3 regions of the Virgibacillus saliphilus genome follow, and region 3 is predicted to be linked to each of the others. Evidence: predicted binding sites of a transcription regulator. Region 3 holds the regulator's gene; each other region holds the start of a gene.
The links. The regulator Rex, encoded in region 3, represses fermentation and respiration genes when NADH is low (regulators of the CRP and FNR family bind a similar motif). The targets are predictions, from matches to a motif close to TTGTGAAATATTTCACAA.

Region 1: the regulator Rex is predicted to act here: its motif matches at 2,254-2,271, upstream of KFZ56_RS18700 (L-lactate dehydrogenase).
Region 2: the regulator Rex is predicted to act here: its motif matches at 4,190-4,207, upstream of KFZ56_RS08530 (nitrate reductase subunit alpha).

What each region holds. Positions count from the first base shown of each region.
Region 1 is NZ_JAGYHC010000001.1:3,913,307-3,923,783, forward strand. Features, by position in the region: gene KFZ56_RS18690 (arsenic transporter) at 1-667, opposite strand, end outside; gene KFZ56_RS18695 (H-type small acid-soluble spore protein) at 954-1,151, shown strand; gene KFZ56_RS18700 (L-lactate dehydrogenase) at 1,243-2,205, opposite strand; gene KFZ56_RS18705 (hypothetical protein) at 2,387-3,103, opposite strand; gene KFZ56_RS18710 (YfzA family protein) at 3,280-3,585, shown strand; gene KFZ56_RS18715 (GntR family transcriptional regulator) at 3,601-3,972, shown strand; gene KFZ56_RS18720 (ABC transporter ATP-binding protein) at 3,978-4,844, shown strand; gene KFZ56_RS18725 (ABC-2 transporter permease) at 4,837-5,442, shown strand; gene KFZ56_RS18730 (dicarboxylate/amino acid:cation symporter) at 5,848-7,074, shown strand; gene KFZ56_RS18735 (DUF6688 domain-containing protein) at 7,765-8,964, opposite strand; gene KFZ56_RS18740 (YpjP family protein) at 9,024-9,656, opposite strand; gene KFZ56_RS18745 (SpoVR family protein) at 9,808-10,477, opposite strand, start outside.
Region 2 is NZ_JAGYHC010000001.1:1,768,402-1,778,878, reverse strand. Features, by position in the region: gene narH (nitrate reductase subunit beta) at 1-263, opposite strand, end outside; gene KFZ56_RS08530 (nitrate reductase subunit alpha) at 253-3,927, opposite strand; gene KFZ56_RS08525 (tetratricopeptide repeat protein) at 4,300-5,805, shown strand; gene fabF (beta-ketoacyl-ACP synthase II) at 6,008-7,243, opposite strand; gene KFZ56_RS08515 (beta-ketoacyl-ACP synthase III) at 7,274-8,212, opposite strand; gene KFZ56_RS08510 (BMP family ABC transporter substrate-binding protein) at 8,332-9,291, opposite strand; gene KFZ56_RS08505 (hypothetical protein) at 9,410-10,021, opposite strand; gene KFZ56_RS08500 (YjzD family protein) at 10,144-10,323, shown strand; gene KFZ56_RS08495 (hypothetical protein) at 10,396-10,477, opposite strand, start outside.
Region 3 is NZ_JAGYHC010000001.1:930,248-940,724, forward strand. Features, by position in the region: gene tsaD (tRNA (adenosine(37)-N6)-threonylcarbamoyltransferase complex transferase subunit TsaD) at 1-550, shown strand, start outside; gene KFZ56_RS04795 (FtsW/RodA/SpoVE family cell cycle protein) at 768-1,937, shown strand; gene abc-f (ribosomal protection-like ABC-F family protein) at 2,038-3,960, opposite strand; gene KFZ56_RS04805 (redox-sensing transcriptional repressor Rex) at 4,094-4,744, shown strand; gene KFZ56_RS04810 (DUF4305 domain-containing protein) at 4,899-5,075, opposite strand; gene KFZ56_RS04815 (CPBP family intramembrane glutamic endopeptidase) at 5,079-5,792, opposite strand; gene groES (co-chaperone GroES) at 6,120-6,404, shown strand; gene groL (chaperonin GroEL) at 6,453-8,093, shown strand; gene KFZ56_RS04830 (Pr6Pr family membrane protein) at 8,648-9,328, shown strand; gene KFZ56_RS04835 (hypothetical protein) at 9,779-10,180, opposite strand; partial or broken gene KFZ56_RS19990 (GNAT family N-acetyltransferase) at 10,342-10,477, shown strand, end outside.

The sequences.
Region 1 (10,477 bases), 3.0 Mb from region 3:
TGACAGCTTCGGATGGCTCATTTAATTTTGTTAAATCATATGTTTTCGGGATAGATTTGCGAAAATAAATGAATAATACCAGAATCGTTGCTAGCAATGAAAAGAGGTTGGGGATAATCATGCGCGATGCATATTCCACAAAACCGATACCAAAGAAGTCTGCAGATACAATATTAACCAAGTTACTGACCACGAACGGCAGGGACGTGGTATCTGCAATGAACCCGCTTGCCATGATAAATGGAAAGACCATTTTTTCACTGAAATGTAAATGGCGGACCATCGCCAGCACGATCGGCGTAAGAATCAATGCTGCCCCATCATTCGCGAAAAAGGCAGCAACAATTGCTCCTAGAATACTTATGTAGACAAACATCTTTATACCATTGCCATTTGCAACCCTTGCCATATGAAGTGCCGCCCATTCGAATAATCCAATTTCATCCAGAATTAGTGAAATAAGGATAATGGCAACAAAGGCAAGTGTCGCATTCCACACCATTCCGGTCACTTCCATGACATCATTGAACGTCACCACACCTACAAGTAAGGCGACAACCGCTCCGCCAATTGCAGACCAGCCTATAGATAACCCTTTCGGCTGCCAGATAACAAGGATTAAGGTTACGAAAAAAATAATAATGGCTAATACTACCGATAAAGGCAAAACCATTCATCCCCCATTCAACAAAGACTAAACACACATGCATTTTTATAGTCACATAAAATGTAGCATGAATGCCAATCATTTGAATGTCGACCAAGCTAAAATAGCACATTTGAACAGTTTTGGCATTCAATGTAACGCTACTGCGGGAAACCCGCAATCAAAAGTTTCATGTACCATGTGAAGCTTTGGAAAAAGAACACTGAAATGGGTGCTGCTTCCTCGTATAGGTGGATTCATGCAAGCGAAAAATAAGATACATCCTTTAAAAGGAGGATACTATCTTATGGATAAAGCACAAGCACAGGAAATATTAAACGCGCATGCATTGATCAACGTCCATTATCATGGCTTCCCGGTTTATATACAGGAACTTCATCCCAACACGGAAACAGCAACTGTTTTTCCACTTGATGAAATGAATCATGAACAGGAAGTAGATTTGGATGGACTTCGTGAAGTCAAATTGAGGGATATCCTCTAAGTAGAAATAAGCCTCCTGTCAAGAGGCTTATTTCTATCCATGCTCAAATTTTCCATATCCCTTTCGCTCTATTATGATCTGTCACATCGTTTTATACACGCTTTATGGCGGGTTCATAAATATGCTTTAATGTTTGTACGCTGTGCGTAAATTTCTGCTGTTCTTCTTCGTTCATCGGTACTTCAATGATTTCTTGAATACCTGTACGGTTAATAATAGCTGGAACACCGATACATACATCATTGACACCATATTCGCCATGTAAATAATTGCTTGTTGTCAGTACAGTATATTCGTTTTTAAGAATGGATTCTGTAATTCGTACTAAGCTCATGGCAATTCCATAAAAGGTTGCCCCTTTTTTCTCAATGATATGATAAGCTGCATCACGCACATCTACAAATATATCTTCAAGATCCTTCGCGTTATATTTTTCATGGGTATCCAGAAAAGTTTGAAGCGGTACCGGGCCAATCGTTACCCTGCTCCATAGCGGAAGTTCGGTATCACCATGTTCACCAATTATATAAGCATGGACTGCTTTTGGAGAGATCTGGAAGTATTCCCCGAGTTTATAACGAAGTCGAGCTGAATCTAATGTCGTCCCACTTCCGATAACCTGATTTGCAGGAAGACCACAAAAAGCCAACACCGCCTGTGTCAATACATCAACCGGATTTGTTGCAACTAGGAATATGCCATCAAAGCCCGAAGCCATAACATCGCCCACAATATCTTTCAAGATTTTCATGTTTTTTTCAACCAGATCTAATCGTGTTTCACCTGGTTTTTGATTGGCACCAGCACAGATACAAACAATGTCGGCATCTTTACAGTCTTCAAAATCCCCCAGCCAAACGTTGGTTAAGGATGGGGCAAAGGCCTTTCCATGATTGAGATCCATGACATCGCCCATTGCTTTTTCTGTATTTAAACCAATGATTGCCAATTCTTCTGTAATTCCTTGGTTTACTAGCCCGAATGCATAACTGATTCCTACTGATCCTACTCCTATTAAAACCACTCGGTCTACTTTTCGATCATTTACTTTCATCTGGGGGCACGTCCTTTCATTGTTTATATGAATTATCTCACACTTATATTGTGAACTACTTCACATAATAGGTCAATCGGTTTGTTCAATATTTTGAAACCAAACCTGAAAATGAAAGCATCAACGGATGTAAATGAGGAAAAATCCAACCCAACCGATCCAGCGGTTGGGTTCTTCTCTTCTATTCAGGGTCCTTTTCCTGCTTCCCGTTGACCGTAAAAAATGCCATTGGCTGATCGGACTTACGCATGAGTTGGTTCACGTAAGAAGAAGTGAGGTGATAGCCATCTTCTATTTTTTCCGCCAAAAAATGGGTTCGCTCGAAAAGAATGGAGCGAAAGTGATCAAGCTGTCGCATGACTTTCTCCATTAACGCTTCCTGATTTTCCAGTCGATTTAGCACTTCATCATTGCTATTTTCCTGGTTCGTCATTTTTTCAGCTATCTGTTTTTGTAAGACAGTCTGTTCATCCATTTTCTTAACAAGCTGCTCGTTTGCCAGTCCATACGATTCCAGCCGGTTTTCAACGGTTTGCTGCGTGAGTCTCATCTGATTGATTTGCTCCATAAATTCCTGTTTCGGCACATGTTCGTTTTCTAATTTCTGCAGGCGTTCCAACACATGATGCTCTAGTTTCTCCTGCTGTTTATTCATTTCCTTCAGTTCGTTTAAGCGGCTGCCGATCTCCTGCCATCTCCCTGTCTGCACAATGTCCTGCTGCTGGTGCAGGTTTTTCAATCCATGAAACGAACGATAAAGGGATTTATTTACGTTTTGCTGCTCCTCTATCATTTCAGCCATATGATTTCGTATAAAAACACCCTGATTCGGTTCATGAATCGCGGTATTATTTTTAAAAATATCCGTATGATTATCCTGATTGATATACAGTCCCATTCTACATAACACTCCTTACGCATTACTGCTACTATTCTATGCGTTTTCACGTTATATGGGACAATTGCACAGGAATATTTCATAAAAAGCTTGCAAAAAAAGGATATATTTGTATATAATGTGCATATAGTATATATACATTATATAAAGATAAACATGGGAGGGGCAGTGCGTCGATGTCCGCCACAGAAAAAACCATTAACCGTAGTCCAGCCAAACGCTGGAGCATCACGATCGGTATATTTCTCATCGTCCAATTTATCTTCATCGCTATTGATGGTACTTTCTTGGAGCCAAACATAAACGATAGTGACCATTTTGTTGCCCAGCTGGGAAGATGGATTTTAGGCTCAACGCTTTTTACAGAATGGATTACCCCCTATTCGTATCCGCTTTTTAATTTATGGGTGACTATTCATGTGATTGCGATACTGGGGGAAGCCGTAGGAGAAATTGTTTCAAGAGGTTTTTCTAAAAAATAAAGAAGAGGGATTCGCATGAAAATTATCATTTCTAACAGTTCAAAGGAGCCAATTTATGAACAAATTACGAATCAAATGAAAGCTTCTATCTTAACAGGTGAACTACAAGAAGGAGCAGCGTTGCCCTCTATACGCCAACTCGCAAAAGATCTAAAAATTAGTGTGATAACGACGAAACGTGCCTATGAGGAATTGGAGAAAGCAGAATTTATCTACTCCATTGTTGGCAAAGGGTCTTTCGTTGCAGAGCAAAATTTAGAGGTCATGCGGGAGAAGAAACTGAAGGTTATTGAAGAACAGCTAAGTGCGGTCATAACGAATAGCAGAGAAATTGGGCTGTCTCTTGATGAGTTGCAACAATTATTGACGTTTTTATACGAGGAGTGACATGGATGGAAAATATAGTTGATTTAAAAAAGGTAACAAAAAATTTCAAAGGTTTTTCCGTTAAGAATATGGATTTACAAGTGAAGAGAGGCTTTGTCACGGGCTTCATTGGAGCAAATGGTGCTGGTAAATCGACAACGATAAAAATGATGATGAATCTATTAAAGCCAGATGCTGGGGAAATTAAGCTTTTTGGATTGGACTACAAGACGCATGAGAAGGCGATCAAGGAACGCATCGGCTTTGTATACGATAGCAATGTATTTTTTGAAGGGCTGAACTTAAAAGATATGAAGCATATTGTTGGACCAGCTTACAAAAACTGGGATGATACATTGTTTTATCAATACGCGGAACAATTCGAATTACCATTACATAAAGCAATGAAAACGTTCTCGAAAGGAATGCAAATGAAGGCATCATTGGCAATCGCCCTGTCCCATCATGCAGAGTTGATCATGATGGATGAGCCAACAGCAGGCTTAGATCCTATTTTTAGACGAGAACTGCTGGATCTTCTGCAGGAAATCATGCTTGATGGGAATCATACCATTTTCTTCTCCACGCATATTACAACTGATTTAGATCGTATCGCCGATTATATCGCTTTTATACAGAACGGGGAATTAGTATTTAATCAATCCATTCACGACGTGTTTGAAAACTATGCGCTCGTGAAAGGGGGAATGGATCTGTTGGAACGCGATACGGAAAGGGCTTTTGTTCAAGTTCATCGTGCGCCAACAGGATTTGAGGCATTAACGGACAATATCGGAGAAGTAAAAAATACTTTCGGGGATTCGGTTGTCATGGAACAAGCATCACTGGAAGATATTATGTATTATTTGAAAGGGGGTATGCATCATGTTTAATCTAATCAGGCGTGATATCATACTGCAGAAGTGGTTGCTATTAACCTTTATTCCTTTTGTCGCATTTTTTATCATCATGGACGTCCACCCAGCTTTGACTTTTCTCGTTGCCAGTATTTTTATTCCTTTTAATACTTTTGGTTACGACAACAAAGCGGAGACGAATATCTTGTTAAACTCCTTACCTTATACACGTAAAGAAATTATCGCATCACGCTATCTTGGTTCTATTGTTTATATGGCTTTAAGTATTGGAGTAACAAGTTTAGCATTAATTGTTTCAAATAAATCTTTTACGATGACTGACATTGCGATTGGCGGTGGCTTATTCTTAGCTTTTGCTGCATTTACCTTTCCGTTGTTTTATATTTTTAAAACGGACTATCTGCTTCACATCGTGATAATTAGCTTTATTCTTTTAGCAGGCATAGGGCCGCCTATTGTAACGTTTTTGACAGATAATGTAACAGTAATAACAGATTTGATTTATCGTTTTTCCACTCCGGTTATATATACGGGAGCAGCAGCGATTGTAATGTTTTTCTATGCTGTATCTTGGGGAGTTTCCACAATTATTTATCAGCGAAAAGCGTTTTGATGGTTGATACGTTATCGAAGATGAAACCCGACTACCGACAAGATATACAATGTAAGAACCAGCGATATTCTTTGCTATAAGAGGCTGATACAAGCAATGGCGCGCTTCCTCATGATGCCAGACGAATATGGGCCCCGCCGATTGTCACCTTTCAAGATACAAGCATGTACGAAGTAGGCGCAAACGTTTTAATAATGGTCATTAGATGGGGGCAATCTTTATCCTCCTTCTCTTGCTTGGTATCCCCTTTTTACGGAAAATAAATAAAAACAAGCAATCCTTTTGACCCTCCCCCTCCACTTACTGTATCTTAGAACATATTAATCCAAGTAATTTTCTATGAATAAAATGCTATTGTATGAATAATCTATTATGAAGCACACTACAGTAGAGGAGGGGCGTTTCATGAAGCGAATATGGAGGGGCTATATCAATGCGTCGCTTATTTTAAAAATTACAATTGCCTTGATTTTAGGTATTAGTGTCGGATTGATCTTTGGGGAAGATGCGGCGGTACTAGCGCCACTCGGCGATCTTTTACTTCGTTTGCTTACGTTTCTCATTATCCCGCTCATTTTATTCACATTAATCGTCGGGGTAAACCAAACAAATATTAGTAACCTGGGGCGCATGGGCGGAAAAGTTTTTCTCTATTACTTGCTAACTTCAGCATTGGCGATTGCCGTTGGATTAGCTGTTGCTAGTATCTTTTCCCCGGGGACTGGGATGACACTGGATACAGATCAGGAGCTCGATGTACCGGAGAATCCTGGTATCACAAGCGTTCTGTTAAATATTGTGCCTGAAAATATTGTCGCTGCTTTCAGCGATCTAAATCTTTTGGGAATCATTTTCACCGCGCTTGCATTCGGAATCGCAATCGCTGCTTTACGGTCTTCCGATACTAGTAGCGAGCTTGGAGAAGCTGTCTACAAAGTCATTGATGGACTAAACGAAGCAACGTTAAATATCATGAAGGCCATCTTACAATATATTCCTATCGGTATTTTCGCCATCATTGCAGAAACGGTCGGTAATCAAGGTGCAGATACCTTATTATCGCTAGGAAGTATGGTTGGTGTCCTCTATATCGCATTACTTGTACAGGTCGGTTTTTATATCATTTTCATGCTTTTATCAAACGTACCATTGAAAACATTTTTCACCCATGTACGTACGCCGATGATTACCGCTTTTGTTACACAAAGCAGTTCAGGAGCCTTGCCGCTGACATTAAATGCGGCAAGAGACATGGGGCTTTCCAAAAGTCTATATGGATTCAGCCTCCCGCTGGGTGCAACGGTAAATATGGATGGAGCGGCGATGCGCATTGCCGTATCCGCTGTTTTTGCCGCCAATATTATTGGGGATCCATTAACTTTTGCGGAGATGCTGCAGGTTGTGTTGATCGGAACATTGGCTTCTGTTGGAACAGCCGGCGTCCCGGGTGCGGGCATTGTTATGATTGCTACCGTATTCGTACAAGTAGGCCTGCCAATGGAAGCTGTTGCCCTACTTACCTCTGTCGATGCACTAATCGGAATGGGATGCACTGCCCTTAATATTACCGGTGACTTAGTCGGTACATCAATTATTGATAAATCAGAGAGGAAACGTATGAATGGAAGTTAAATGGAGGTGAGGTTGGGACAAAAGTGTTTTTAACAAATAAATTCTGAACATATAACGCTTCGGAAATATACTTCGCGAACCTTAGGGCGGCTGGTTAGCGCCCCTTGTGCGCTTCGTGTTGCAAATGACTTCGAGGGGCAGCACTCCCCGCAAAAAAGATTGCTATCCGCGTTTTTAGGTGTCTCACCTATGCCTTGCCTCCCGCTGGAATCTCCGCATATTTCCTACGTTAAGTTTGATAATGTTCGTCTTTTTAACGAAACACGTTTGTTTTGCCCCAGCCTCACCTTATTTTTGTTGCGAATTCCCTCTCGGATACGTTTCTTCTGCAACTAGTTTCGCACGTGATATACTTCTTCATGTACCAAAGAGGAATTCTCTAATACATGAATCCAGTGTAATCGAAGGAATCATGTACTTGAGGCACCCGCTCAGGTACATCGTTCGGGCGAAATCAAGGGAATCATGTACTTGAGGCACCCGCTCAGGTACATCGTTCGGCGAGATCAAGGGAATCATGTACTTGAGGCGCCCGCTCAGGTACATCGATCAGCGAATTCGAGGGAATCATATACTTGAAGCACCCGCTCAAGTACATCGTTCGGCGAAACCAGAGGAATCATGTACTAGAGGCGCCCTCTCAAGTACATCGTTCGGACGAAACCGAGGGAACCATGTACTAGATAACGTTTATCCATGGAATTTTGGCATCTTCGTCTCTTCTACATTCATATTAGTTCTCAGGCCTTTTCCTCTCAACTCACTATACTGCATACAAATTCGATTCTCCGGATTCTTATCAACGGAATATAATACAAAAAGGAAAAACCATTCCAGCGGTTTCATGAAAAGATACACCATATCCGCCGCTGTCTTTGTTTTAATGTGCTTACTTAGTGGATAGCCATATCTATCATAAAACATGCGAATAGCCCGATGGCAGTTTGGCATATATTCTTCCAGGATATTTTCAAATGCATTGGCAATGAGTAATTGGCGATTCACAACAATTCGATTGCCATGCCGAACGCCAGCTCGAACTGGCTTCACTAATTTTTTATGGCCTCTTGCAGAAACCGTACATAAATAATGACCATCCCCTTCAACCATCTCCGGTTTAGGGGCAGGTATATTCGAATAATTAAAACTGCTCGTATCCAAGAAAACGCGTATAAAGCTATCAGGTCGTTGTCCAAAGAGAAGCAACATAAATTGAATAATAAGAAGCACCGGCAACGACAGGAAAACCCACAAAACGGGCATTTTTCTATATGAAAAAAATATACGATAAAGGAAAGTCATAAACCTATTTGTATGATGGAGGTCTCTTTCTTGCTGCCGCGCAGAAAAGTAATCCAAGGCACTTTTTAGTCTCGCGATATATAAGAAACTTAATGCAACAAAACCCGTTTGCAGCAAAATGATGGAGAATCCAGTAAAAAAGAAGCTATCCGTATAATGTGTAAATCCAGTATGCATGATATAAACGGCTGTAAACAGAATGGTTAAAACAAGCAAAGCGCTACAGACGACATACAGAATAGGTGACAATTTCTCGAGCTGTATACTCAACATCCAATAGGCAAGAATACCAAGGAGTAAAAAGGCAAGAACGGTAGAAATATGCCTGCCATTAAGCGACGCGTACCCATCTAAAAAAGCACCTGTATACTGATAATAATGTAGTGGCTCTCCACCAACCAGACCGTACCCGTTGGCCCACAAGCCTATAAAAATCAAAAAGTAAATGATAAAGAAATGAAATATCTCCATTTTCTTTACACCCACTTTTTCTCCCACATTTCTGGTAAAGCTTTTGACCATGTTTACAAATGGATAGATAAGCATAGATACGACTAAGACGATGATGATCAAAAGAAACATGCTCATTCTTCCTCCCATAATAAAAGTGAACCAAAAAAAGCACCAGCTCCCTGGTGCTTATCCCATTATGCCATCCATTTTGGCGGCATATTTTTATCCCAGTAAATTTCCCCGATTTCATGATGTTGCGCGAATTTATCATGATCTAAATGATAATGGAAATTGAACCAATACCCTTCTAATGGTCGATTATCACGACGTACATGAAATTTGGCAACATCCTTTTGCGCACTGTAATTGTAAATGTTAAAGATTCTTTCCCCGTCGCCTGAAGCAGGCTGTTCGGTGATATCATAATAGGCAAGCGTGTCCTCTCCAGCATCCAGCAGAATGGTTTCGAGTACTTCTTCCATTTTAGGTAAAATCACTGCATAAAATTCGTCTTCAACCTGGTTTGCTATCTTCGGGCCTAGCTTCGTAAGTGTCTGCTCTTTCGCCTTCGCTGTTAGACTACGTATAAAGTAATCTTCGCTATAGGGTTCCAGCGTTACATCTATATCGTCAATCGTTTCTGTTTCTAGTGTTGCATCGGATATTCCATCATCGATATTTGTAAGTGCTTTATTGTCCTCTGCATCCGTGGTTAACAGGGATGGAGGAGTATACATTCCCAGTGTAACAATGGTAATAAGCACAACCGCTATTTTTCGCATCCACCGTTTCATAACAAAGTGATCCCTTCTCTTATGTACTACCATAATTGTAACATCTTGAAGGGCCATGTCTATAAATTTTTTAATTTTTTATAAAACGGTAATGCTTTTATACAGAAATCCCTAACTTCCTGTAAAAACGTAAAGGCCCTTTCCGCTTGAACCACGGCTCGGGCCTTTCATCCATTCGTTCCTTTTATATGTGTCTACGCCTCATCTGATCGCCATCATACAAATAAACAACCTGCTTATCCTCTACAACTGTTTCCATATGCACCGGGCGTCCCCACAATTGATATAGATAAGGAAGGACATTTTCCAAGTAGTGCAAATCAAGTTCTGTTCCCTCATAGCTATGCACCAAATACAGTTCACCGTTCCGCGAGTAGTCGCCATTTTCCACCGTTATATACGGAAAACCTCCATTCACTCGCATGGAAACAAGTTGATCCCGCACATTTTCATAATCCTTATCTGAAATAAGATAATCCCTGCCCTGTTTTTCAAAAAGGTACATATCTTCCCGTTTCACAAGATTTTTGGTTAAATAATTTCGGATAAATGATATATCTGATTCAATTTCCCGTGCTTCGAACATTTTCTCCCTGCCAGAGCCTGGTTCAACGCCGCGTAACCGCATTTCTTCCGTTGGATGATTATAACGCTCCTCGATGTCTTCATACATTTTCACCCCTAAATAGTATGGATTAATCTGTTGCTTGGACGGTTGCACAACACCGGCGTTTAGCTTAGCAAATTCAATGGTTTCATCGGAAGTTAAGTTCATTTCCCTCAAAATACGCTGATGCCAGTAAGACGCCCAGCCTTCATTCATGATTTTCGTCTCCAACTGTGGCCAGAAATAC
Region 2 (10,477 bases), 840 kb from region 3:
AAAAGCTGCATCATCTTAGTTGCTTTCGATCCGGATTTCAAGCGCAACTCTCCTTCACTAAGTTCCCAGCCACCCTTATATGTTTCCTGATCCTCCCAGCGTTTTGGATAACCTATACCTGGCTTTGTTTCAACATTGTTAAAATACATATATTCCGTACCTGGACGGTTAGTCCAGGTATTTTTACATGTCACGCTGCATGTGTGACATCCAATACATTTATCAAGATTCATCACCATGCCGATTTGCGCTTTAATCCTCAAGCCAATCAACCTCCTCCATTTTTCTGATAACAACATTGACGTCCCGTTGATTTCCAGTCGGGCCGTAATAATTAAATCCATAACTCTGTTGACCATAACCACCGATCATATGCGTTGGTTTCATATAAATTTTTGTTGGGCTATTATGCGTACCACCGCGGTTTTTAGATAGGTTTGATCCAGGTACGTAAATATGGCGATCCTGAGCATGGTGCATAAAAGCAATCTCTTTTGGCAGTCTGTGCGTGACAACTGCTCGGGCAGCAACTACACCATTTTGGTTAAAACACTCAATCCAATCATTATCTTCAACACCAATATCTTCCGCATCGTCTTTATTTAGCCAAATCGTTGGTCCACCGCGGAATAATGTCAACATAGGTTGTGAATCAAAGAACATACTATGAACCGACCATTTATTATGGGGGGTAAGATAGTTCAATGTAATCTCTTTTCCTTCTGGTTTTGGACGATCTGATCTAAACGGTGACAGATTCAATATCGGCTTATAAATTGCAAACGACTCTCCGAATTCCTTCATGATGTCATGATCCATAAAGTATGATTGTCTTCCCGTCAATGTCCGAAAAGGGATAAGCCGATCTATATTTGTTGTAAATGGAGAATAGCGCTTTCCTTCCTTCATCGAACCAGTAAATGCCGGTGAAGTGATCGTTGTTTTCGGCTGTGCATTAATTTGCTTAAAGTCAAGTAATTCTTCTTCTCTCCCTGCTGCATAATCCTTAAGCTCCAAGTTGGTTTTCTTTTCAAGCGATTCCCATGCCTTGACAGCAAGTTTTCCATTAGTGGTAGAAGACATGAGCAGAACAGCTTCACTCGCACTTTTGGCTTCGGTAATATCCGGACAGCCATCTCCAACCGTTCCATTTATCGTCCCGAGACGTTTTTTCAGTTCCTCATATGCTTCTTCCATATTCCATGTCATGTCCTTATCGCCATAAGGCTGGTTAACAACATTTGGTCCAAGGGAAATGAATTTGTTATACGTATTTTTATAATCACGTTCAATTACATTAATATTCGGCATTGTCTTTCCCGGAACAGGTTCACATTCATTTTTGGACCAGTCTTTCACTTTCCCCATGGCTTGAGCCATCTCTCCCGGAGAATCATGTTGAATGGGTGCAGCAAAAACTTCCTTAGCAGGCTTTAAATCGAGTTCCTCTGCCATATTGGATACAGTTTTTGCTAAGGAACGGAATATGTTCCAGTCGGATCTTGATTCCCATGGAGGTGTAATGGCCGGATTAAATGGATGAACAAATGGATGCATGTCTGTACTTGATAAATCATGTTTTTCATACCAGGTAGCAGCTGGTAAGATAATGTCTGAATAAAGTGCTGTCCCAGACATACGAAAATCAAGATTGATTAATAAATCAAGCTTCCCTTCCGCACCTTCGTCACGCCAATTGATCTCTTCAGGTTGAAGGGAATCATTTTCCGTATTCAACATTCCATGTGTTGTGCCGAGCAAATGTTTCAGAAAGTATTCATGACCTTTTCCATTGGAAATTAAATTTGCTCGCCATACAAAAAGATTTCGTGGAAAGTTCACCGGATTATCTGGATCCTCAATAGCAAATTTTAATTTCTTATCTTTTAATTGTTTTGCAACATATTGACCAATCTCTTCTTTTGATTCATAACCGTTATTAACAGCATCTTTATAAATATCAAGGCCATTTTTATTAAAAGTCGGATAAGATGGCAACCATCCAAGTCTTGCTGCGAGTACATTATAATCAGCAGGATGGTCATACCGGGTTTTATCAACTGTTGCGGCAGCTAGATTGCTGACAGGTTCTTCTTCATATCGCCACTGGTCTGTATGGAAATAGAAGAATGAAGTACCATTTTGCAATTTAGGAGCCCCCCAGTCTTTTGCATTGGTAATTGTTGTCCACCCTTCAACTGGACGAAGTTTTTCTTGACCAACATAGTGGGCCCAGCCTCCGCCGTTGACGCCTTGCGCTCCGACCATCAAGACTAGATTAATGATCGTTCGGTAAGCGACATCCGCATTATACCAATGGTTTACCCCTGCACCGAGAATAATCATGGAACGACCTTTTGTATCAATCGCATTTTGTGCGAACTCTCGGGCAATTTTTACAACAAGGTTTTGGTCAACCCCTGTAATCTGCTCCTGCCATGCCGGAGAATAAGACACCATATCTTCATATGAATGAGCAACTTCACCACCAATTCCCCGATCAATCCCATAATGAGCGGTCATTAAATCATATACCGTCGTTATATACTTCGTTTCGTTATCCAACTCTATTTTTTTAACAGGAACTGCTTGCTTCAATACTTTTTTCGTATGCTCGTCGTAATACGGCATCTGTATTTGAATGACGTCATCTTCTATTCCCAGAAAACTTAACGCAGGTTCAATCGCTTCGTTCGTGTTTTCATCAATTAGTTCCAGATTCCACTTACCGCTCTCATCCCATCTGGAGCCCATTGTTCCCTGCGGAATGGAGAAACGATCTGTATTTTTGTTGTACATAGCTGGTTTCCATTCATTGTTTTCAGTTTCCATTCCTAAATCGACAGCATGCATATATCGATTAGCAGTGAATGCTCCATTTTGTTCTTCTAACTGAACAACAAATGGGAAATCCGTATATTGCTTCGAATAGTCAATAAAATAAGGTGTTGGATTTTTTTCATAAAATTCATTTAGTATGACATGACCCATGGCCATAGCTAAAGCACCATCTGTTCCTTGTCTGACGGAAAGCCATTCATCAGCAAACGTGGTCGATTCTGCAAAATCCGGACTGACCGAGATGACTTTGGCCCCTCTATAACGTGCTTCCGTCATAAAATGAGCATCTGGTGTCCGTGTTAATGGAACATTGGAGCCCCATGTCATAATATAGGACGAGTTAAACCAATCTGAACTTTCAGGGACATCTGTCTGATCTCCCCAAATTTGCGGAGATGCTGGGGGCAAATCCGCATACCAATCATAAAAACTGAGCATCTCCCCGCCCATCAATGACATAAATCTCATTCCCGAGGCAGCACTGAGCATCGACATCGCAGGGATAACAGAAAATCCAACGTTACGGTCCGGACCGTATTTTTTAATCGTATACAACATGGAGGCCGAAATGATTTCTAATACATCGTCCCACTCAGCGCGGACTAACCCACCTTTTCCACGTGCTTGTTTGAAACGTTTGGCTTTATCTTTATTTTCTACAATACTTTCCCATGCTTGAAGTGGACTATTGTGTTGTTCTTTAGCTTCCTGCCATAAGTCGGATAATTGTTTACGGACATACGGGTATTTCACACGCAGCGGACTGTAAATATACCAAGAAAAACTTGCTCCTCTTGGACAGCCCCGTGGTTCATATTCCGGCATATCAGGGTCTGTGGACGGATAATCCAAGGCCTGCCCTTCCCATGTGACAACGCCATTTTTTACAAAGATATTCCAGCTGCATGATCCTGTACAGTTGACACCGTGAGTACTCCGGATGACATGATCATGCTGCCATCTATTTCGATAAACATTTTCCCATTCACGTTTTCCTTCATGTAATTCACTATGGTTTTCTGAGTGTTTTTCTTTAGGCTTCAAATATTTTATTTTTTGCCAAAGCGGTGATACTTTCTTTTTCAAATCAACCCCTCCTCCTTGTTTCTAATTCCAAGTTTAGACGTTTTTAAAATCGGGTTGATGTGAGCTGGATCACAATCGTGACTTTTGTAACTATTTCGTTCATTTTTTGTAAATAAGCTGACACAAATAGAATTAGACGTGTGTGTTGAAAACATGATAAAAATAAATACCAAAACAACAAAGCTTCGTAGAAATGACAACTGATATAAAGAAAACCTATTAACGCCACGCTTATTGATATAACTTTTTACATCATGAAAGGATGTGATATAGTTCACACCATATTTGAACCGTTATTGATAAAATGAAAGTGATTCGTTGTTCATTTGTTTTTACAATTCGGCTATAAAATGGTAAAGGATGTGAAGAACGTTGCAATATAAACAAGGGACGCAGATAGGCCTGGACGAAGAACTTAAAGCGCTCATCACTGAAGTAAACATACACGCCGGTCATCAAGACACAGAACAAGTCATGGTATCGATCAATAAAATAGAGGATAAACTTAAACTTATAAACGAATCACAAATGAACACAAGTACAACATTTAAATCACTCATAACATTAGCAACTTATTATAAAAACAAATCAAATTATGGAGCAGCAGCACACAACTTTCGTAAAGCGCTGAACTTAGTGGGGAAGTTAAATGAAGAAGATGGGGCTCATATTATTGACGCTTACTTGAAACATGCTGCGCTCGAAAGGGAATATGCCCAAGAAAAAAAGGCCAGGATGATCCTCGCAAAACTTTTATACTGGTTGGATAAAAAGCGACCAGAAGATGAAACAGCGTACGGTCTCGTGTATAGCCATCTTGGTAAATTATTCTTGGACGAAGAGGATATAGCAAGCGGAATTGACCATATGAAAAAGGCCCTAGCATATTTCAGCAAAAATCTTCCTGAAAACCACCCGCTTAGGATTGAAACCATTCATGCTATATCCAAAGCTTATATTAAAATGGAAGACTATGATAATGCCTTAGCCCTTTATCAAAATCAGTTGAAAAATGTGAACCAAGAGAAAGATAAGGAAACATATGGAAAAACCATGTTAAATATAGGCGAAGTTTATTATTATATCGATTTAAGAAAGGCACATAACACCATATTAGAAGCGAAAAATATATTTTTATCGCTTGATGATACAGCAGAGGAACTCCTGATGAAAGCTTATCTCATGCTCGGTGAATTAGAGGAATCTATAAAAAATGACATGCAGGCGATACACTACTATGATTCAGCTTTGCAGGTAATGAAAAACCAATCTCAAGCAGTCCTTACTTATGTAAAACTAGGCATGCTCTCCCTTAGAAGCAAACAATTCGATCAAGCGAAAAAATATTTAGAGAAAGGACTACCTCTTTCTGTGCACCTTCCGCGAATACGGGCACAATTTCTTCTTTATTTGGGTAAAGCCCATTCTCAGGAACAAGCATTTGCAAAAGCCAATTCACTGTATACCAAGCTTCTAAAATTATTGGAACAGCAAGGTCATAAGACATCCAAAAATTATGGCAATACATTACAAGCCATCGCCGCTAACTTTTCAAAGCAAGAAAAATGGAAGCAAGCTTTGCCTTATTATGATGAAGCTCTTTCCATTTATAAGCAACTTTCGATTACGGGAAAAGATGTGGAAATAGGGACGACTTATATTCATCTTGCTTTCTGCCAAGAAAAATTAGCAGAAAGCAGCAAGGAAGGGATTGAAAAGTGTTATGACAAGGGCTATGAAATGATGAAGACAACAAACGATGTAAGATTGAAGGAAGAGGCTTTATCTATGATCATTGAGTTTTATACTCGACAAGGGCAACTGGCCAAAAAAGAGGACTACGAGAATGAATTAGCCAAAATCCAATCCCTTGTATAGACCACTTTGAAAACATTTTTACAACGCTGAAATTCCCATGTGCTCAAATTTTATACTTTCCTAACGTACAAAAAGAAACCGAGCATACGCAACCCGATTTCTACAATCACTTATTTAGCAGGTAAGAAAGTCTCAAATACTTTCTTACTGCATAAGTGCGAACTTTGGTTGTCACCCAAAAACTAGGCGACAACCACGTTTTCTAATATTTTTTAAACACGAGCGATACATTATGTCCGCCAAAGCCGAATGAGTTGCTGACAACAACATCAACATTCTGTTTTCTTGCTTCATTCGGCACATAATCAAGATCACAATCCGGATCCGGGGTTTCGTAATTAATAGTTGCTGGAATCATACCTTCTTCCATTGCTTTTATGGAAATAACAGCTTCCACCCCACCACCGGCACCTAGTAAATGGCCTGTCATCGATTTTGTTGAAGAGACCGCTAACTTATTCGCATGTTCCCCAAAAACGTCTTTTATCGCAACGGTTTCGAATTTATCATTGAGAGCAGTGCTTGTACCATGTGCATTAATGTAACCAACGTCTTCAGGTGAAATACCTGCATCATCAATGGCATGCTGCATAGCGCGAGCGGCTCCTTCCCCATTCTCCGCAGGGGCTGTAATATGATAGGCATCACCTGTTGCGCCATATCCAACAATCTCACCATAAATATGCGCACCGCGCTCTAGAGCAGTTTCCAACGTTTCAAGGATTAATAAACCGGAACCTTCTCCCATTACAAAACCATCACGATTTTTATCAAAGGGACGGCTCGCCTCTTTCGGATTTTCGCTTAAAGACAATGCTTTTGCTGAAGAGAAACCGGCAAATGCCATATTGGAAATTGGGGCTTCTGTTCCCCCTGCAATCATGTAATCCACATCACCACGCTGCACAGCTTTAAACGCATCTCCAATGGAATTGGATCCAGATGCACAAGCTGTGACGCTACAAGAATTAATTCCTTTTGCTCCTAATTGAATGGATACCTGACCCGCAGCCATGTCAGGTATCATCATTGGGACGAAAAAGGGACTCACACGTTTATAGCCTTTTTCATTAAACTTTGAATGCTGTTCTTCATAGGTTTTCATACCGCCAATCCCGGAGCCGATCCACACACCGACACGGTTTGCATTATTTTCATCAATGGTTAATGCTGCATCTTGTACGGCCATCTTTGCAGCAGCTACGGCATATTGGGCAAATGGATCCATCTTCCTGGCTTCCTTTTTTTCCATATAATCAGTAGGATCAAAACCCTTCACTTCTGCAGCAATAATTGCAGGAAACGCCTCTTTGTCAACCTTTGTTACAAAATCAACACCTGATTTTCCTGCTATAATACTATCCCACATTGTTTCAACATCATTACCTACTGGTGTCACTGCTCCCATTCCTGTTACAACTACTCTTCTGTCATTCATAAAGGTATACCTCCCTATCCAATTGTGAACCTATTTGCCCCATTTCAGTGCTATCGCACCCCATGTTAGTCCACCACCGAATCCGACTAACACAATTAAATCATTATCTTTTATTTTACCATCTTTTACAGTTTCTGATAAGGCAATAGGAATCGATGCAGATGAATTATTTCCATACCTTTTCACGGAATAAGCCATCTTATCTTCAGAAATTCCAAGTCTTTCTCTTGCCGCTTCCATAATCCGTATATTCGCTTGATGTGGGATTAAATAATCTACATCAGCTTCATTATAACCTATTTTCTCAATTACCTTTACCGATGATTCAGGCATTTGTCTTACCGCAAATTTAAAGACTTCCCTGCCATTCATTTGAAGGTAATCATTTTCATCCTGATATAATTCTTTGCCTCCACTACCATCTGCTCCAAGGTCAAATGATAGAATGCCTTTTCCTTCTGTAACCTCACCAATCACTGCAGCACCGGCTCCATCACCAAATAACACACAGGTATTGCGATCAGACCAATCGGTTATTTTGGATAACTTTTCAACACCAACTACTAGTACATTTTTATATACTCCTGTGTCGACAAATTGTTTGGCAGTGACCATTCCATACATAAATCCTGAACAGGCAGCACTAATATCCATCGCTGCAGCTTTTCTCGCACCCAGCTTATCCTGAAGCATACAGGATACGGATGGAAAAGGCGTATCCGGCGTTACCGTTGCAACTAAGATAAGGTCGATGTCCTCTGCTTTAACATTTGCTTCGTCTAATGCATTTTGTGCAGCAAAAAAAGACATGTCAGATGTATCTGTATCATCATCGGCAATTCTTCTTTCTTCTATCCCGGTTCGACTACGAATCCATTCATCACTTGTATCTACAAGCTTTTCTAAATCCGTATTTGTAACTACTTTTGGCGGTACGTAATGTCCAGTACCAAGTACGCCAACGCTCATATTCGCATCCCCTTTTATACATAAAAATATTATTAGTAATTATTATGACTTGGTACTAATAATAATGTATATTGGCTTATATGGCAAGAAAAAAACTGATGTATATGCACCAGTTTTTTCTATTGGTTGGGCAACAAGTCATTATTTATATATTCATCGACCGCTTCTTTTACCTCGTTCTGAAAATACCTAGGGACATCCGGGCTAAACTGGCCCAATGAAATAAATTCATCCTGAAAGTCAAATGTCATAATAGTTCCCTCGAGGGATTCTGTATTAAATTCATCAGCAACTAACTCGTACAACTTATCAATATGTTGAACTGTGCTGGTTAGCACGGTCGATTCAGCTATTTTCGACTGATCCGACCCATATCCAATAGCATATAAGCCGTCTTCCTCGGCCTCCTCGATTACACCTGTGCTATATGCATCTCCTGTTGGGTAAAATACATCTACCTCATCATCACGCATATCTTCATAAATTTCCGGTGCGGAATTTGTTTCATTCCAATCACTATTGAATTTGATTTGTACCTCAGCAGAAGGGTTTTGATAATTCACCCCTTCATAAAAACCTTCAATTTCCGGTTGCCATTCGTAAGCGGATATCATTCCAATTTGATCCGTCTCTGTCATTTCACCTGCTACCATCCCTGCAAAGAAACTCATCGCATGTGAGTCGAAATTCAAACTAGTAACATTTTCATCAACATACCCACCATTAAAATAGACAAAGTGAACATCCGGATATGATGACGCTATGTCTGCAAAGTGCGCCCCATAAATATTGCTGTGGCCAAATATAAGATTTACTCCGTCTTCCACGAACGCATCTACAGCTTCAATGGTTTCTTCTTCTGTCATTACATTTTCCTCATAAAATACGTCTACTTCATACTTTTCACCAATGTCCTGTAATCCCTCATATCCTTTTTCCGCCAATGCCTGATCATCGATGGAGCTATCCACAAGCATACCAACATTTTGAATTTGCCCACCGTCAAAATAGTTGCTACAGCCTGATAAAATGATCAGTACAAATATTACTATAAAAAGGCTTGAAACATTTTTCAGCATTGTGCAAACTCCAATCTTAGAAACTTGGCATTCGTAAAAGAATTTCACCTATACATCTATTCTAAACAATTGCATTCATTTTATCGATTTAAAGAGTATATAACAACTAAAGCTCGGCTTATACGTAAAGATTTTCATAAAAATTGCTATACATGCGATAATGTTCCAATACATTGCTCACTTTTTCTTCCATAGGTCTATTGTCACGAATGTAGATGGCGTTTTCAAGTTTTACATGCTGATTTTCTTTATTTTTTTCTGACCGTACTTCCAAATGGGATGGAAGCTCTTCCGTTTTTAACCATTGCAGCAATCCATTTGTAAAATCTTTAATGTAAATAGCTTCTGTTTGAAAATAATCAGAATCAAACGTAATAAATGAGTTATTACAATAAACCCCCTGTTCGTTCATTGGCATCCACTCCCCAAAGAGTAATGGAGCATTTATTATTACCCTATTGCTAACTCTGTCCTTCCTTGTGGGATTGATCATCAATGTGTACCCTGATTGAAACTGATCACTTCCTTCTTGGTCACCAATAACAATCGCAAACGCATACTGTTTGCTCACGTCCGACTTTACAAAGTGAAATGAACTATTCCTTCCCAAAAACATTGCTAAATCACTATTTTCATCGCCAATTCCATCAACTGTATAACTTCTTTCAAGTAAAACACTTGCAATATGAAACCCAATCCAATGATCACAATTAGCTATTAACATGGACATAAAATTCCCCCCATATGTAAAGATAAATAAATACTTTAATTTTATACGTTCTTTTGATAAACTATATTAAAGTATATGAACTTAAATGTACGAATCTTATATTTAAAAACGAGGTGTTAATAATGCGCTACATAATGACAATATTTTGGGCAGTGGCAATTAGTACTGTCGTTTCCTATGTTTTAACCAGTATGGCTGGTTCACCATTTGTTTTTACAGATACCCTTATTTTAGCCGGTATTTTTGCTGTAGCAGCAATTGTTTTAGCTGAAGTTGTTTTACCGAAAAGAAAAGAACAGTGAAAGGATTATAAACCCTTGCCTATGCAACTGATTGGCAAGGGTTTGCTTTTTAAAGATAGTTATTCTAATGACTTAATACCATGGTAATACGCTTAATGCAGTGAGTGCAACAAGTGGCAATACAAGCCTATTAAACCTTCTTGGCGGCCCTCCA
Region 3 (10,477 bases):
TGAATTGATTGGCGAAACACGTGATGACGCGGCTGGAGAGGCTTATGATAAAGTTGCTCGAATGCTTGATTTACCATATCCAGGTGGTCCGGGGATTGATCGTTTAGCTGCCGAGGGGGAGGAAAGTATAACATTTCCACGGGCATGGTTAGACGAGGGAAGTTATGATTTTAGTTTTAGTGGACTAAAGTCTTCCGTTATTAATACGATCCACAATGGGAAGCAGCGTGGCGATGAATTAAAAGCAGCGGACATTGCCGCTAGTTTTCAGGCAAGTGTCGTCGATGTATTGACAGCAAAAACCGTAAAAGCAGCGAAAGCACATAACGTGAAACAAGTCATTGTTGCTGGTGGTGTAGCTGCAAATAAAGGTTTGAGAACCGCTATGGAAGAGCAATTTGCCCGAGCGGAAATACCACTGTTAATTCCGCCATTGCAATTATGTACGGATAATGCGGCAATGATTGCTGCTGCTGGAGCGGTTGCTTACGAACAGGAAAAACGATCAGAACTGGATCTTAATGCACATGCTTCTTTGGAATTACATTAACAAGTTATTCACATCCCTGTGGATGAAAATGATGAAACCTGCTGGGATTAGGGTGGATTTGTGGATGAAAAATGTGGGTAAAATCTAGAAATGATGTGGACAATGTGCATAACTTTGTTAACAACTGACGTTAAGGCTATTTTTAATGAAGTAGGCCTGTGGATTACGAAAACTAATCAATGCTTGATGAAGCGAAAAGAAATTTGGTGGTATTGCTATGTCTAAAAGGCAATCTTATTATATACAAAGTGATTTTATATTTTTATTTATATTATTTGCTTGTTTTAGTTTACTTGCGATATATAATGTACAGCAGCTCGAACAAAATGAGGGGAGTAATTTTGTTCTTCAGCAGGTCTTCTGGTTTAGTATCGGTGCTTGTTTTGTAGCTGCCATTCAATTCATTGATATGGACCAACTATATAAGGCAAGCATTTTTATCTACGGGCTCGGCGTGCTCGTTCTTGCTGTATTGTTAGTGAGTCCGAATAGTATTGCGCAACCGGTTAATGGTGCTAAAAGCTGGTTCCAGTTATTTGGTGTTTCCATGCAACCTGCTGAATTTGCCAAGATTTCTACCATTATATTCTTGGCAGCGACGATAAGTAGGCATAAAACAAAATTTGAAGTAAATACATTGAAAACAGATGGCTATTTATTGCTCAAATTACTTGCGATTACGGCTATCCCGGTTGCCTTGATTATGAAGCAGCCTGATTTCGGAACAGCGATGGTTTATTTATTTATTGTGGGTGTCATTATTATTTTATCCGGAATCGACTGGAAGATCATTGCAACGTTAATTATTGGTAGTTTAGCAGTTATTGCTGCAGCTTTTACATTTGTTATTCAATTTCCTGAACTATCTGCGGAGGTTGGAATTGAGCCTTATCAGGTGGATAGGATATTGACCTGGTTTGACCCGACACAGCCTGCAAGTGATGCTACCTGGCATTTTGATCAAGCCCATATGGGGTTGGGATCCGGAAATCTATTTGGCAAAGGCCTGGGTGGTTTGGAAGTACCATATCCAGAGGCACATACGGATTTCATCTTTTCTGTTATTGGGGAAAGCTTTGGATTTATAGGGAGTGCCATTGTCATCTTCTTGTATTTTATGCTGTTATATAAGCTGATTACGCTAGGTTTAAATACATTCAAATATTCGCCGTTTGCTGCATATCTTTGTTTTGGCTATTTCAGTTTAATGCTGGTACATGTATTTCAAAATATAGGTATGACAATTGGTATTATGCCGGTTACCGGTATTCCGCTACTACTAATCAGCTATGGCGGTAGTTCTGTTTTATCCACCATGCTTGGGTATGGAGTTGTCTACCGCGTAGCAGTGGAACACACAATACAAAGTGATTATCTTTTTAAATAGGAACAAAGGCAACTAAGTTATACACAACTCACAAATTTTATAATTTCCTAGACGAGAACAAGAGGAGGCCACATAATAAAAATCATGTGGCCTTTTTACGTTAGTCTTCCTGCAGTGCGGTCCATTCTTCTATTAGCGGATCAACTTGCTGTTTAAGCTCACTTGTTTGTTTGGTGAGCTCCAGTGCTTTTTCATGATCCTGGTAGTTCTCTGGTTCGGTCATTTTTTCTTCCAGTTTGGTAATTTCGAGTTCCAGGTTTTCAATGGTTTCTTCAAGTTCAGTGATACGGCGCTGTTTTTTCCTTTCTTCCCGCTGCGTTTGTTTATCTTCTTGAAAGCTCCGTTTCTTCTGTTCGGTTTTCTGGACAGTTTCCTCTGTTTGCTGAAGTCTGGCTATTTCCGCTTCTTCTTGCTTCTTTTCTATATAATAATCATAATCTCCCAAATAGATGGTTACACCACGGGAGAGCATTTCGACAACTTGATCTGTTATTTTGTTAATAAAATAACGGTCATGGGATACAAAAATGATGGTCCCTGGAAAATCAATCAAAGCTGCTTCCAGAACTTCTTTACTATCAATGTCTAGGTGATTTGTCGGTTCATCCAAAATTAAGAGATTCGCTTTTTGCATCATTAATTTAGCTAACGCAAGACGTGCCTTCTCCCCACCGCTTAGGGAATGAACAAGTTTTAGCACATCATCACCGGAAAACAAGAAATTTCCTAAAACGGTTCGAATATCCTTCTCATCAACATTTGGATAATCGTCCCATAACTCATGCAGGACTGTCTTGGAAGAGGATAAATTTGCCTGCTCCTGATCATAATATCCGATTTGCACATTCGTCCCTGGTTGGATGTGGCCACTGGTAGGTTTCACGCTTCCTACAATTGCTTTAAGCAAGGTTGTCTTCCCAACACCATTAGGACCGATCAAGGCAATTCGCTCCCCCCGGTTTACATGTAAGGTCACATTGGAAAACAAATCATTACTTTCTTCCTCATAACGAAATGTTAGATCGTCTATTTTTAAGACATCATTGCCGCTTTGTCTATGAATTTGGAAAGAGAAGTTAGCAGAGGCTTCTTGGCCCAATGGTTTATCCATTTTTTCCATTTTCTGCAGTTGTTTTCTTCGGCTTTGTGCACGTTTGGTTGTTGATGCACGCGCAATGTTACGCTGGATGAAATCTTCCATCCTGTTAATCTCAGTTTGCTGTTTCTCGTATTCCTGTAATTCTTTTTCATAATCAATCGCTTTTTGCTCTAGGTATTTACTGTAGCTTCCATGATATTTCTTCGTTTTATGACGTGAAATTTCATAAATAATAGCTACTGTTTTATCGAGAAAATAACGATCGTGAGAAACGATTACTACTGCGCCGGGATAGCTCATAAGATAATTTTCCAACCATCCAAGTGTATCAATATCCAAATGGTTTGTTGGTTCATCCAATAGGAGAAGGTCCGGTTTTTTTAGTAAAAGCTGTCCTAAAGCAAGACGCGTTTTTTGCCCGCCGCTAAGTTCATTTATAGGCGTGTTATAATCATAATCCTGAAAATTCAAGCCGGTCAGCACTGCCTTTATATCTGCTTCATAGGTGTACCCGCCCTTGTTTTGAAAAGCTTGCTGCAGGTTATCATAGTCTTGCAAGAGTTTTTCATAATGCGCATCCGAAAGTGCTGATGCCTGTTCCATTTTCTTTTCCATCGCCCGCAGTTCCTGCTCCATTTCGGTTAGCTGCTGAAATACATCAGCCATTTCATCCCAGATTGTTTGGACGGAATCTAAAGCGGTATGTTGCGATAAATATCCGATTGTAAGATTTTTGGGTTTAAATAATTCCCCTTCATCATAGGTTAGTTCCCCAGACATGATTTTTAATAATGTTGATTTACCCGAACCGTTTCTACCAACGATTGCTATTCGATCATTACTTTTCACTTCAAGTTTTACATTTGATAAAATTTCATCAGCTCCGAAAGATTTCGAGAGCTCATTTAATTGCATTACGATCATCTTCTCACCTCATCCCTCCTAGTGTATCGTATTGGGAATTAAGCTCGCAACAATTGTGAAATTAATCACGACTTTCTCTTACTTTTCTGCTAAAATAGGGGATAGATAATTTCGAATGAAGAGAGGAATAATAATGGATCAAAATAAGATACCACAGGCAACAGCGAAGCGTTTACCTTTATATTATCGTTTTTTAAACAATTTAAACCATCAAGGGAAATCACGCGTTTCTTCAAAGGAACTTAGTGAGGCGGTAAAAGTAGACTCAGCAACCATACGAAGAGACTTCTCCTATTTTGGTGCATTAGGTAAAAAAGGCTACGGCTACAATATAGAATATTTGCTTGGATTTTTCCGTAAGACATTGGATCAAGATGAGGTGACGGATGTAGCTTTAATTGGTGTAGGGAATTTAGGAACGGCTTTTTTACATTATAATTTTATGAAAAACAACAATATCCGGATTAAAATGGCTTTTGATACAGACAGAGATAAAGCGGGGACAGATATTGGCGGTGTGCCCATTCATCATATAGATGATTTGGAAACGAAAATGGAGGATATCCAAGTTGTGATTTTAACCATACCCGCAAGTGAAGCCGAGTTGATTACAGGACGATTAGTGGAAAAAGGAATAAAGGGAATTCTTAATTTTACACCTGCACGCCTGACGGTACCACCTTACATTCGCGTACATCATATTGATCTGGCTGTTGAGTTACAGGCGCTGGTTTACTTCTTGAAGCATTATCCTTTGGAGAACGATAGCGAAGAGGGATTTTAAGCGGAAGAGTGGTGCCATATCGATCGAGTAGAGCATTGAAACGATCGAGCGTCCTGCAAACGAAATCTCGTATTTTACACACCAATAGGGATACAAATCAATGGATTCGTATCCCTGGATAAAATCTTAAAATGCTGAATCTACGTGTTCTCTGTTACTTCTTATTCTTCGAGCGAAAATGGTCGGATATCATTTTAAATCCTACGCCGAAATCAAGTGTAGCAACAACTGCGAAAATGAGACTTGTTAAATCCCATGTTGAATCGCCATAATGAATGGCAAGATATATGAAGCCAATACCCATGGCAAAGTAAATGATTGCCATACCCATAAGTTAACCTCCTAAAAAGATCATCTGCATCTGTTCAAGTTCTTGCTGCATACGCTCCAAGTCTTCCGGATCCACTCCGAATTGTACGATCACGACAATCGTATTCATTGCCGCGTGTACGATAATGGGTACAAGAATTCGCTTGGTCTGCACGTAGAGAAATGCAAAGACAAATCCCATGGAAGCGTAAACCAGGAGGTGTGTAGGATCTAAATGAATGATCCCGAATATTAAAGCAGACAACAATGCCGCGATAAAGAAGTTCGTCTTCGCATAAAATTGGCCAAAAATAATTTTACGAAAGATAATTTCTTCTAGTACAGGTGCTATTATCGCAGGGATAATCATGAAAATTGGCAAAGCACGTGCAATATCCATGATTTGTTGTGTATTCTCCGAACCCGGGTCGATTCCAAGCAGATACGTTTCAATTGCAGCAGCAATACTCTGGGCGAAGAAAGCCATAAATACTCCCAGTATGCACCACCCAATTATCGCTACGGTGGATGCGGCATTACGCGCATTTCCGGCTTTCATATCAGGCCTTAATAAGACAAGCACAATTACAAGTGCCAAGACAAAACTTATAATTGACCAATAAATACTAGCCTGGACATAACTTATAGGGAGAAGTATGTACAGAATCGGCGCAAAAATAAGACCGGAAAACTGCATAATGAGATAGGTAACAATGATCCACCAATATCGTTTAGGCAAAATATAACGACTCCTTTTAAAATATATGTACTACTAGTGTATGTCTCACCGAAAGATCTATTTACAATCATACATTTTAACACAATTTTCCCCCGGGTAATAACAGAATGTCTCAAGCCTCCGAAGAATTCCCTCCGAAAAAGTGCCTGTGGGCGCCACCTCACCACCTGCAATTTGTCGAACTTTGTCGCACTAAACTAAAAATTACTTTTACATTATACTTGCATTTTTAAGCTGAATTATTTATCATATAAATTGGGATTAGCACTCGGGTCATTAGAGTGCTAACATGAACAAAATTGATATGGAATTAAGGAGGCAGATTTCATGATTAAACCACTAGGAGATCGCGTAATCATCGAGCTTGTTGAGCAAGAAGAACAAACGGCAAGCGGTATTGTACTTCCAGACTCCGCACAGGAAAAACCGCAAGAAGGGAAAGTAATTGCAGTTGGTTCCGGGAAAGTAACGGATAATGGCGAAAAAGTCGCACCGGAAGTTGCGCAAGGAGATGAGATTATTTTCTCCAAATTTGCAGGTACGGAAGTGAAATACGATGGCAAGGAATACTTAATTCTTCGTGAAAATGATATTTTAGCTGTTATTAGCTAAGCACTAATAAAAATTCTAAAAGCTAGATTTGAAGGAGGAAATGTTCATATGGCTAAAGAACTTAAATTTAATGAAGACGCACGTCGCGCAATGCTTCGTGGTGTAGATACATTAGCAGATGCTGTAAAAGTAACACTTGGACCAAGAGGTCGTAATGTTGTATTAGATAAAAAATTCGGTTCCCCATTAATTACCAATGATGGTGTAACAATCGCCAAGGAAATCGAACTGGAAGATGCATATGAAAATATGGGTGCACAACTTGTATCCGAAGTTGCATCGAAAACAAATGACGTTGCCGGTGACGGTACAACAACAGCTACAGTACTTGCACAAGCAATGATCACAGAAGGCTTGAAAAACGTAACTTCAGGTGCAAATCCAGTCGGTATCCGTCGCGGAATTGAAAAGGCAGTAGAAGTCGCTGTTAATGAACTGAAAACTATTGCAGAGCCAATTGACAGCAAAGAGTCCATTGCCCAGGTTGCATCCGTTTCGTCCAGTGACGAAGAAGTAGGGAGCCTGATTTCTGAAGCAATGGAACGCGTTGGCAATGACGGCGTTATCACTATTGAAGAGTCCAAAGGATTCAACACGGAACTGGAAGTTGTAGAAGGTATGCAATTTGACCGTGGCTATACTTCCCCGTACATGGTTACAGACCAGGACAAAATGGAAGCAGAGTTAGAAGATCCATATATTTTAATTACCGACAAAAAAATCGGCAACATCCAGGAAATTCTACCTATTCTTGAGCAAGTTGTACAACAAAGTAAACCATTACTTTTAATTGCTGAAGATGTAGAAGGTGAAGCTCTTGCAACACTAGTGCTGAACAAGCTTCGCGGTACATTTAATGTTGTTGCCGTAAAAGCACCAGGCTTTGGTGACCGTCGTAAAGCAATGCTTGAAGACATCGCAACATTAACCGGTGCAGAAGTCATTACAGAGGATCTCGGACTGGATTTGAAAGCTACAGAAATGGAACAATTAGGCCGTGCTTCTAAAGTAGTTGTAACCAAAGAACACACGACTATTGTAGAAGGATCCGGAAATCCAGAAACAATTTCTTCTCGTGTTGGACAAATCCGTGCACAAGCAGAAGAAACGACTTCTGATTTTGATAAAGAAAAATTACAAGAGCGCCTGGCTAAATTAGCTGGTGGTGTAGCAGTGATCAAAGTCGGTGCTGCAACGGAAACAGAATTGAAAGAGCGTAAACTACGCATTGAAGATGCCTTAAACTCTACACGTGCAGCAGTTGAGGAAGGTATCGTATCCGGCGGTGGTACAGCACTTGTGAATGTTTATAAAGAAGTAAAAGATTTAACACTTGAAGGTGATGAATCAACAGGTGCCAGCATCGTCCTTCGTGCACTGGAAGAGCCTGTACGTCAAATTGCCCACAATGCTGGTCTAGAAGGATCCATTGTCGTTGAGCGTCTCAAAGGCGAAGATGTTGGCATAGGGTACGACGCTGCCAATGTACAATGGGTAAACATGGTTGACGCCGGAATTGTTGACCCTGCAAAAGTGGTACGTTATGCACTGCAAAACGCAGCATCCGTAGCAGCTATGTTCTTAACTACTGAAGCTGTAGTCGCTGACAAGGCTGAAGAAGACGGCGGCGCTGCCGGCGGTGGAATGCCTGACATGGGCGGCATGGGTGGAATGGGCGGCATGATGTAAATCATCGCCCATAAACCTTGATTTAACAAGGATTTAGGCTTTTTATAAAAGGCGAATTCATGAAAAACTAACATTTTATGATTAAAATTCGATTTTCGTTAAGTCGCATTCTCTTATGAGAGGGTGCGACTTTATTTTATCGAAAACGCCTCAATACAATAATGTGTTCAATTATGGAAGAGAAGATATTAAATAACATAATATTAGGAGTGCAAATAACAATAGCGTTGAGCACTCCTTTTTTCGTTGTTACACCACTTTTTATAGCGTGTTAACCCCTGAATTAATATTCTAATTAACAACACTTTTATTAAACGCACATAAATTTATGTACTAACGCTGATTGACTTGTGAAATGTGAATCAATTAGAATGTTGTTCATCGTTATTTGGAATGATAATCTCAAATCGTTTCTGATTTTTCTAGCAGTTTTGGGATGTTATGTTAAAATAGTTATATGGTATGTAGTTGTCTGTACTTAAACAAACGGGCCATTATGCGGAAAAAGGGAATGAAGTAGAATGTTATATATACATTTACCTATGAGGTGAACCATGACTAAAATATTATCAAAAGACAGGTATCTACATACAAAGGTTTTATTTCATGTTTTAATAGCTGCAACAGGACTTATTAGTGTGCCATTACATATATTTTTTTCTCCAGAACCAAATGTATCTATTACAAAATTTACAATTCATTCTAATATCATTGTTACCATAATATTTATAGTTAGCACGTTCTTTCTTTTAGTAAAGAAAAAAGAAAGCAGTATGTTGGATTTATGTAAAAATGCAGCGCTTATATATATGATGGTAGTTTTATCAACTTACCACTTTGTCCTTGCTGGTGGTGGAGAGTACAGTGGGACTAGAATTATTACCAATTTCACATTACACTACTTAATTCCAATGTTTGTTTTACTAAACTGGCTCATTTTTGAAAAGAAAAAATGGTATAGTTACAAATCGATTGTCTTATGGTTAGCCTTCCCAATACTTTACGGTGCTTTATCATTAATAAGAGGAATGTATGATGGATTCTATCCTTATTTCTTTCTAAACCCAAATGGTCATATTCCTAATGGAGTTGGCAGCTATACAAATGTGGCTTTAGTTATTGTAGGTTTGACTTTCGTGTATTGCATACTTGGCTTTCTGCTAATATTAACGAATAGAGTTATTCTTAAATTTAAAAATGCAAAGGGGGCTGCAAATACTAAAAAGGTAATGTGATTTGAATTAAATAAATAGAATCTCCCTATTCAGCAAACGGGCGCCTATCTTGAAGATGGATTGGCGCCCTTTATTGAACAAAAGGGACATTTAATCGAATAAGAAAGAGGGAAGAAGTGTGAACAAAAAAGTAGTACGGATCTCTTAAGTGTAATAGTTCTCATTATCATAGCAATTCCGCTTGGATTTATTTATGTGCTTAACAATGGAAATCCTTACACAAAATATATGGCAGATAAAAATAAGAGAGTGCGAACCTTTAAGTTAGATAATATTCTTGTAGTGGGACAAATTAAGCAAAAAGTGAGGGCTTAGGCAATGAACAATCGCAGACTATTAACTCTTTTAAATGAACAAAAGTTCTTTACTTTTGACGGCATAAAGCAAAGAACTTTTGTTCATTTCCGTGTGTACGGACGGCGTTAGTAAAAGTTTAAAGCAACGAAATTCTTATCTAACATCAAATCTGATAACTCCAGTAGTTGATACCGTTCCAGTCTCTACATCTCCATAGTATGTTCCGCGTAACATGTTAGTAAAAGTTCTAGTGTTGTCCGATTGTAACGGTTCAAGTGGAGTACACTTCCCAGATGATGCATTACATAAACGAACAAACGGAACAAAAGTGTTATCCTTCAAATCTTCTACAGTCACCGTAACGTCCCCGCCGCCAAAGGGTACAGTTAATTGACCATCCCACTGCCCATCTCCTGTTTTAAACTTGTATGGCCCGAATACTTTCTGGGGTGTTACATCATCTTCGACACCGACCTCGGAAGCAAATGAGGTGCTTCCAAAAACAACAACAGACAAAACAATTACCAGAGCTGCAGACAATAAAGTTTTATACATACGATCACCTCCTTTGTTTATCATTTAACTATATTGAAGGAATAAAATCAATAATGAAAATAATTTTATAATTAGTTTTTCAAAAAATAAAAAGTCCATGACTAGTCCTTTGAAAAAGGTGAAACACTGTGTAGTTCTTATTTGACACATATGCCAAACATCTTGTGGAATATGCAATTTCACTTGCTGCGAGTTATCAACAAAAAGCAATGCGACTCGATGTTTTAAATAATAATTTCCCTGCTAAAAAATTATATTTAAAGATGGGGTTCTATCATGTAGACACAATTGAAATGT